2 regions of the Pseudomonas sp. 18-147 genome follow, and region 2 is predicted to be linked to the other one. Evidence: predicted binding sites of a transcription regulator. Region 2 holds the regulator's gene; the other holds the start of a gene.
What was found. The regulator FliA, encoded in region 2, starts transcription of late flagellar genes. The targets are predictions, from matches to a motif close to CTAAAGTTTNNNNNNNNNNNGCCGNTAA.
Positions count from the first base shown of each region.

Region 1: the regulator FliA is predicted to act here: its motif matches at 2,613-2,640, upstream of ACM0M4_RS18705 (methyl-accepting chemotaxis protein).

Region 1 covers NZ_CP182296.1:3,950,476-3,954,966, forward strand. Annotated here, with positions in the region: gene acnA (aconitate hydratase AcnA) at 1-2,301, shown strand, start outside; gene ACM0M4_RS18705 (methyl-accepting chemotaxis protein) at 2,674-4,239, shown strand; gene cprA (cationic peptide resistance protein CprA) at 4,277-4,491, opposite strand, start outside.
Region 2 covers NZ_CP182296.1:4,156,877-4,161,367, reverse strand. Annotated here, with positions in the region: gene flhF (flagellar biosynthesis protein FlhF) at 1-343, shown strand, start outside; gene fleN (flagellar synthesis regulator FleN) at 482-1,324, shown strand; gene fliA (RNA polymerase sigma factor FliA) at 1,321-2,064, shown strand; gene ACM0M4_RS19685 (chemotaxis response regulator CheY) at 2,166-2,540, shown strand; gene ACM0M4_RS19680 (protein phosphatase CheZ) at 2,560-3,348, shown strand; gene ACM0M4_RS19675 (chemotaxis protein CheA) at 3,549-4,491, shown strand, end outside.

The DNA.
Region 1 (4,491 bases), 210 kb from region 2:
AACGTCGAGATCGAGATGCAGCGCAACGGCGAACGCTACGCCTTCCTGCGCTGGGGCCAGAACGCCTTCGACAACTTCAGCGTGGTACCGCCGGGCACCGGCATCTGCCACCAGGTCAACCTGGAGTACCTGGGCCGCACGGTCTGGACCAAGGACGAGGATGGCAGGACCTACGCCTTCCCCGACACCCTGGTCGGCACCGACTCCCACACCACCATGATCAACGGCCTCGGCGTGCTCGGCTGGGGCGTCGGCGGCATCGAGGCGGAAGCCGCCATGCTCGGCCAGCCGGTATCGATGCTGATCCCCGAGGTCATCGGCTTCAAGCTCACCGGCAAGCTGCGCGAGGGCATCACCGCCACCGACCTGGTGCTGACCGTCACGCAGATGCTGCGCAAGAAGGGCGTGGTGGGGAAATTCGTCGAGTTCTACGGCGACGGCCTGGCCGACCTGCCCCTGGCGGACCGCGCCACCATCGCCAACATGGCCCCGGAATACGGCGCCACCTGCGGCTTCTTCCCGGTGGACGAGATCACCCTCGGCTACCTGCGCCTGTCCGGACGTCCGGAAAGCACGGTCAAGCTGGTCGAGGCCTACAGCAAGGAACAGGGCCTGTGGCGCGAGAAGGGCCACGAGCCGGTGTTCACCGACACCCTGCACCTGGACATGGGCGAAGTCGAGGCCAGCCTGGCCGGACCGAAGCGCCCGCAGGACCGCGTGGCCCTGCAGAACGTCGCCAGCGCCTTCAACGAGTTCCTCGGCCTGCAACTGCATCCCTCCAGCACCGAAGAAGGCCGCCTGCTCAGCGAGGGCGGCGGCGGCACCGCGGTCGGCGCCAACGCCGCCTTCGGCGAGATCGACTACCAGCACGACGGCCAGACCCACCGCCTGAAGAACGGCGCGGTGGTGATCGCCGCCATCACCTCCTGCACCAACACCTCCAACCCCAGCGTGATGATGGCCGCCGGCCTGCTGGCGAAGAAGGCGGTGGAAAAAGGCCTGCAACGCAAGCCCTGGGTGAAGAGTTCGCTGGCGCCGGGCTCCAAGGTGGTCACCGACTACTTCAAGGCTGCCGGCCTGACCCGCTACCTCGACGAACTCGGCTTCGACCTGGTCGGCTACGGCTGCACCACCTGCATCGGCAACTCCGGCCCGCTGCTGGAGCCGATCGAGAAAGCCATCCAGCAGGCCGACCTGACCGTCGCCTCGGTACTCTCCGGCAACCGCAACTTCGAAGGCCGCGTGCACCCGTTGGTGAAGACCAACTGGCTGGCCTCGCCGCCGCTGGTGGTGGCCTACGCCCTGGCCGGCAGCGTGCGGATCAACCTCAGCGAGGAACCGCTGGGCACCGGCAAGGACGGCCAGCCGGTCTACCTGAAGGACATCTGGCCGAGCCAGAAGGAAATCGCCGAGGCGATCCAGAAGGTCGACACCGAGATGTTCCACAAGGAGTACGCCGAGGTCTTCGCCGGCGACGAGAAATGGCAGGCGATCCAGGTGCCGCAGTCGGACACCTACGAGTGGCAGGCCGACTCCACCTACATCCAGCATCCACCCTTCTTCGAACACATCGCCGAGGCGCCGCCGGCCATCGCCGACGTCGAGCAGGCGCGGGTGCTGGCGGTGCTGGGCGACTCGGTGACCACCGACCACATCTCCCCTGCCGGCAACATCAAGGCCGACAGCCCGGCCGGCCGCTACCTGCGCGAGCACGGCGTGGAACCGAAGGACTTCAACTCCTACGGCTCCCGTCGCGGCAACCATGAGGTGATGATGCGCGGCACCTTCGCCAACATCCGCATCAAGAACGAGATGCTCGGCGGCGAGGAAGGCGGCAATACCCTGTACGTGCCCAGCGGCGAGAAACTGGCGATCTACGACGCGGCCATGCGTTACCAGGAGGACGGCACCCCGCTGGTGATCGTCGCCGGCAAGGAATACGGCACCGGCTCGTCGCGCGACTGGGCGGCCAAGGGTACCAACCTGCTGGGCGTGAAGGCGGTGATCGCGGAGAGCTTCGAGCGCATCCACCGCTCCAACCTGGTCGGCATGGGCGTGCTGCCGTTGCAGTTCGAGAACGGCCAGGACCGCAAGAGCCTGAAGCTGACCGGCAAGGAGGTGCTGAACATCCGCGGCCTCGGCGGCGAACTCAAGCCGCACATGCCGCTCAGCGTGGAAGTGACCCGCGAGGACGGCAGCCAGGACAGCTTCAAGGTCCTCTGCCGCATCGACACCCTCAACGAGGTCGAGTATTTCAAGGCCGGCGGCATCCTCCACTACGTGCTGCGCAGCATGCTCTGAGGCAGCGGCGGTACGCGCGGAGGGGTGGCTTCGGCCACCCCTTTTTCATTCCGGCGCCCGGGGCCGCGGGCGCTTCGCAGGGCGAACGACGCCCCGGCGTCATCCGCCGATACCCCGCAGGACCGGCGGATGGCCGCCTCGCGCTTATCCGCCAGGCCCCTCCCCAGCCCATGCGCGCCGCCGGGAACGACACGAAACCGTAACGCATTGACCTCCATCAGCGAATCCGCCATCTATCCGACCACGTGGTCGGTTCTCATGCTTTGGGTCAATAGCTATCTGTTTTTCCTCGTGAAAGCATTCACAAATCCCTCATGTGAAAGGCGTTTTCGCCGATGCAGAGGTAAATGCTTCACTTGTTTTGGAAGGCCCATGCGCAACAATCAGCCCATCACCCAGCACGAGCGCGTCTATCCGGCGGAACAACGCCTGATCACCACCACCAATCTCAAAGGCATCATCACCTACTGCAACGAAGCCTTCATCGACATCAGCGGCTTCAGTCGCGAGGAGCTGATGTCCGCGCCGCACAACCTGATCCGTCACCCCGACGTCCCGCCGGCGGTGTTCGCCCACATGTGGACCACCCTCAAAGCCGGCCGCCCGTGGATGGGGATCGTCAAGAACCGCTGCAAGAACGGCGACCACTACTGGGTCAGCGCCTATGTCACGCCGATCTACGACCAGGGCGCGGTGGTCGGCTACGAGTCGGTGCGGGTCAAGCCGACCGCCGAACAGATCCAGCGCGCCGAGGCCCTCTACCGTCGCCTCGGCGCCGGCAAGCCGGCGATCCCCCGGCGCGACCGCTGGCTGCCGGTACTGCTCGACTGGCTGCCGTTCATCCTGATCAGCCAGATCGGCTTCCTCATCGGTATCTGGCTGAACTCCTGGTGGGGCTTCATCCTCGCCGGCCTGCTCGCCGTTCCGCTCGGCCTGGCCGGACTGCGCTGGCAGAAGCGCGGGCTGAAGCGCCTGATGCGGCTCGCCGAACAGACCACCTCCGACCCGCTGATCGCGCAGATGTACACCGACAGCCGCGGCGAGCAGGCGCGCCTGGAAATGGCCATCCTCAGCCAGGACGCGCGCCTGAAGACCTGCCTGACACGCCTGCAGGACACCGCCGAATACCTCACCGAACAGGCGCGCCAGGCCGACACCCTGGCCCACCACAGCTCCGCCGGTCTGGAACAGCAGCGCGCAGAGACCGAACAGGTGGCCACCGCGGTCAACGAGATGGCCGCCACCACCCAGGAAGTGGCGAACAACGTCCAGTTGACCGCCGACGCCACACAGAAGGCCAACGAACTGACCTCGCGCGGCCGCGACATCGCCGCGGAGACGCGCAACGCCATCCAGCGCCTGTCGGAGTCGGTGGGCGAGACCGGGGCCGCGGTGAGTCGCCTGGCCCAGGACAGCAACGAGATCGGCGGCGTGGTCGATGTGATCAAGGGCATCGCCGACCAGACCAACCTGCTCGCTCTCAACGCCGCCATCGAGGCGGCGCGGGCCGGCGACCAGGGACGCGGCTTCGCCGTGGTGGCCGACGAAGTGCGCTCGCTGGCGCAACGCACCGCGGCCTCCACCGAGCAGATCCACCACCTGATCGCCAAGTTGCAGAACACCGCCAACGATGCGGTACATACCATGGAGAGCGGCCTGCAGCAGGCCGAAGCCGGGGTCCAGCGGGTGCTGGAAGCCGACAGCGCGCTGGTCGGCATCAGCGAGGCGGTCAGCAACATCACCGAGATGACCACCCAGATCGCCGCTGCCGCGGAGGAACAGAGCGCGGTGGCCGAGGAAATCAACCGCAACATCAGCACCATCGCCGCCCTGGCCGAGCAGACCTCCGACGAGGCGCTGCGCACGGCGAAACTGAGCGAGGAACTGACCACCACCGCGCAGAGCCAGTATTCCCTGGTCGAGCGCTTCAACCGCTGAGATCAGGCCGCGGGGAGGAAGCTCCCCGCACCTGCCGTCACTTGAAGTCCCATTGCATCTGCGCCGGGATGCTCACCGCGCTTGACGACTGCACGCAGACGTCGAGGTAGTCGGTGAAGCGCGGCGGCGCGGAGATTCCCTCCTCCAGCAGACGGCTGTTGTCGAACAGGTAGTTGAGGTCGGCAAAGCCGCTGTACAAGCGCAACGCGCGCAGGACCAGACGCGGATTGGCCGGGCCGATGCGCGACTCGA
Region 2 (4,491 bases):
CCTGAACGTGAAGAATTACCTGGTGATGGCCACCACCAGCCAGAGCCAGGTGCTCAAGTCGGCCTACCAGACCTATCGGCACTGCGGGCTGGCGGGTTGCATCCTGACTAAGCTGGACGAGGCGGGCAGCCTCGGTGAATCGATGGCGCTGGCTATCGCCCAGCGTCTCCCGGTAGCCTATCTGGCGGATGGGCCGCGGATTCCGGACGACCTGCAGGTGGCGCGCAGTCACCAACTGGTCAGCCGGGCGGTGAGCCTGCAGGCACCGGAAGAGCCCAGCGAGGACGCCATGGCCGAGATGTTCGCCGGGCTCTACCAGCAACCGGCGCGGCGTGCCGGCTGAGGACGTGGGAAGAACCGCGCGTGGCGCGGGTGACGGAAGCGAAGGTGGCTTCCGCCGGGCCGGGAGCGATGGCGCATCGTTCCCGCCAAAACCGGAGAGCGCTGGAAGGGGCGTTCCGGGAAGACGACAACACAAGGTATGAAGCAGATGGGTAGCATGCATCCCGTACAGGTGATCGCAGTAACTGGCGGCAAGGGCGGCGTCGGCAAGACCAATGTGTCGGTGAACCTGGCACTGGCTCTGGCCGATCTCGGCCGTCGCGTCATGCTGCTGGATGCCGACCTCGGCCTGGCCAACGTCGACGTCCTGCTGGGACTCACGCCCAAGCGCACCCTGGCCGACGTGATCGAGGGACGCTGCGAACTGCGCGATGTCCTCCTCCTCGGTCCCGGTGGCGTGCGCATCGTTCCCGCGGCCTCCGGCACGCAGAGCATGGTGCACCTCTCGCCCATGCAGCATGCGGGGCTGATCCAGGCGTTCAGCGATATCAGCGACAACCTCGATGTCCTGGTCGTCGACACTGCCGCCGGAATCGGCGATTCGGTGGTCAGTTTCGTCCGCGCCGCGCAGGAGGTGCTGCTGGTCGTCTGCGACGAGCCGACCTCGATCACCGATGCCTACGCCCTGATCAAACTGCTCAACCGCGACCACGGCATGACCCGCTTCCGGGTCCTGGCCAACATGGCCCACAGCCCGCAGGAAGGACGCAACCTGTTCGCCAAACTGACCAAGGTCACTGACCGTTTCCTCGACGTCGCACTACAGTATGTAGGTGTCATCCCTTACGACGAGTCGGTACGCAAGGCCGTGCAGAAACAGCGAGCCGTATACGAGGCATTCCCCCGCTCGAAGGCGTCCCTGGCCTTCAAGGCGGTCGCGCAGAAGGTCGATAGCTGGCCGCTGCCGGCCAACCCGCGCGGGCACCTGGAGTTCTTCGTCGAACGACTGGTCCAACACCCCGCGACAGGTTCGGCCGTATGACAGCGGCCTCTGGAGTGCGTATGTATAGCAAGGCGCAAGCGCAGAACTCCCAGGAGCAACTGATCCAGCGTTACGCACCACTGGTCAAGCGCATCGCCTATCACCTGCTCGGCCGCCTGCCGGCCAGCGTGCAGGTGGAGGACCTGATGCAGGCCGGCATGATCGGCCTGCTCGAGGCCGCGAAGAAATACGACGCCGGCAAGGGCGCCAGCTTCGAGACCTATGCCGGCATCCGTATCCGCGGGGCCATGCTCGACGAGGTCCGCAAGGGCGACTGGGCGCCGCGTTCGGTGCACCGCAACACGCGCATGGTGACCGACGCGATCCGCGCGATCGAGGCGAGAACCGGACGCGACGCTAAAGATCACGAAGTTGCTGCCGAACTCCAATTGAGCCTCGAAGATTACTACGGCATCCTCAGCGACACGCAGGGCAGCCGCCTGTACAGCTTCGACGACCTGTTGCAGGACGGCGAACATGGATTGCCGGAAGACACCAGCCTCAGTCACAACGAACCGATCCACGGCCTGCTCGACGAACGTTTCCAGGCGGCCCTGGCGGATGCCATCGCCAAGTTGCCGGAGCGCGAGCGCCTGGTGCTGGCGTTGTATTACGACGAGGAACTCAACCTCAAGGAGATCGGCGAGGTACTGGGCGTCAGCGAATCGCGGGTCAGCCAGTTGCACAGCCAGTGCGCCGCGCGTTTGCGCGCGCGCCTGGCCGATTGGCGGTCGGCCTGAACCGGCCTCGACCGCAGCTTGTAACCGTTAACGCAAAAGAATGTGTGGCGCGTCCCCTGGGGCGCGCTCTGGTCTGTACGGAGGTTTACTTGGACAAGAACATGAAAATTCTCATCGTGGACGACTTTTCCACGATGAGACGCATCATCAAGAACCTCTTGCGGGACTTGGGCTTCACCAATACCGCCGAGGCCGACGACGGCACCACGGCGCTGCCGATGCTGCACAGCGGCAATTTCGACTTTCTCGTCACCGACTGGAACATGCCGGGCATGACCGGCATCGATCTGCTGCGCGCGGTTCGCGCCGACGAGCGCCTCAAGCACCTGCCGGTGCTGATGGTCACCGCCGAGGCCAAGCGCGACCAGATCATCGAAGCGGCCCAGGCCGGGGTCAACGGCTATGTGGTCAAACCCTTCACCGCTCAGGTCCTGAAGGAAAAGATCGAGAAGATTTTCGAGCGGGTCAACGGCTGAAGCCGGCCAAGAGGGTGTCATGGTGCTTGGTAACGATTCCACGGGCGACGAATTCGAATCGACCCTGAAAAAACACGCGCGCGAACTGGTGGACTGTCTCGAACGGGGGCACTTCCAGCAGGCGGTGCAATTGATCCAGGAGCTCAGCCAGGCCAGGGACCGTGGCCTCTACCAGGAAGTGGGCAAGCTGACCCGCGAACTGCACAACGCCATCGTCGATTTCCAGATCGACCCGCATTCCCCCCACGCGCAGGAAATGTCGCAGATCGCCGATGCCACCGATCGTCTTTCCTACGTGGTGGAAATGACCGAGAAGGCCGCCAACCGGACCATGGACCTGGTGGAGCAGAGCGCCCCGCTGGTCAACCAACTGGGCGACGATTCGCGGGAGCTGCACCAGGAGTGGCAACGCTTCATGCGCCGGGAAATCGACGCTGACGGCTTCCGCGAGCTGGCCAAGCGCATCGAACAGTTCCTCGTGCGCAGCGGCGAGAACGCCGGCCAGTTGTCCTCGCAGCTCAATGACATCCTGCTGGCGCAGGATTACCAGGACCTGACCGGCCAGGTGATCAAGCGTGTCACCAAGCTGGTCACCGAGGTCGAGAGCAACCTCGTGAAGCTGGTCTGGATGGCCGGCCAGGTGGACCGTTACGCCGGAATCGAGCACGACCACGTGAGCATGCGCCACCAGGCCGCGCTGGAGCGTTCGGCCAAGGGCGAGGGGCCGCAGGTCGCCGCGGAAAAACGAGAGGATGTGGTGTCCGGGCAGGATGACGTGGACGATCTGCTGTCCAGCCTGGGTTTCTGACCCGCCCGGCTCAAGACTGCGGCATCGCTGCCGTTAAGTAAGCATTGAACGCTGGCATCCGCGGGCTGCTGGCACAGCCTTCGTCATGCCGGTGATCCCGGCGGGCGGGCTGAAGTCGGTCCGGAAAGCCGGGCCGGTATTTCCGGCAGGACAGCGGTCCTGCCGATCCTTTCGAGTAACACGTCTCTGGGAGCAGCCGAATGAGCTTCGACGCCGATGAAGAAATCCTCCAGGACTTCCTGGTTGAGGCCGGCGAGATTCTCGAGCAATTGTCCGAGCAACTGGTCGAGCTGGAGAGCCGGCCGGACGACATGGACCTGCTCAATGCCATTTTCCGTGGGTTCCATACGGTCAAGGGCGGTGCCGGCTTCCTCCAGCTGAACGCGCTGGTGGAATGCTGCCACATTGCGGAAAACGTCTTCGATATCCTGCGCAAGGGCGAGCGGCGCGTCAGCTCCGAACTGATGGATGTGGTGCTGCAGGCGCTGGATACGGTCAACGCGATGTTCGACCAGGTGCGCGAGCAGTCCGAACCGACCCCGGCGACGCCCGAGCTGCTGGCGGCCCTTGCCCGCCTGGCCGAGCCTGAGGGCGCCGCGCCTGCGGAACCTGTGCAAGCGCCGCCGGCGGCCGTTCCGCCAGCCGAGCCTGCGGCGCCGCCGGAAGCGCCCGCGCAGAGTGTCTCCAGCGATATCACCGACGACGAGTTCGAGCAGTTGCTGGATGCTCTCCAGGGCGACGAAGCGCCGGCTTCCGCCGTTGCAGAAGCGCCCGCGGCTCCCGCTGGCGACGAGATCAGCGACGCCGAGTTCGAGGCGTTGCTCGACCAGTTGCACGGCAAGGGCAAGTTCGTCCCGCCGGCGGTCTCGGCCGAGCCTGCGCAAGTCCCCGCCGAGGCGGTCGAGCCGGCCGCGGCTGCCGCTGGTGACGATATCAGCGACGACGAGTTCGAGGCGCTGCTCGACGAACTGCACGGCAAGGGCAAGTTCGGCGATGTCCCGGAAGCCGCCGGCACACCCGCCGCACCGGCTGCCGCGGCTCCAGCGGCTGCGCCGGCGGAGCAGGGCAAGGCGCCGGCCGCCGCGGGCGGCGATGAGATCAGCGACGACGAGTTCGAGTCGCTGCTCGACGAACTGCACGGCA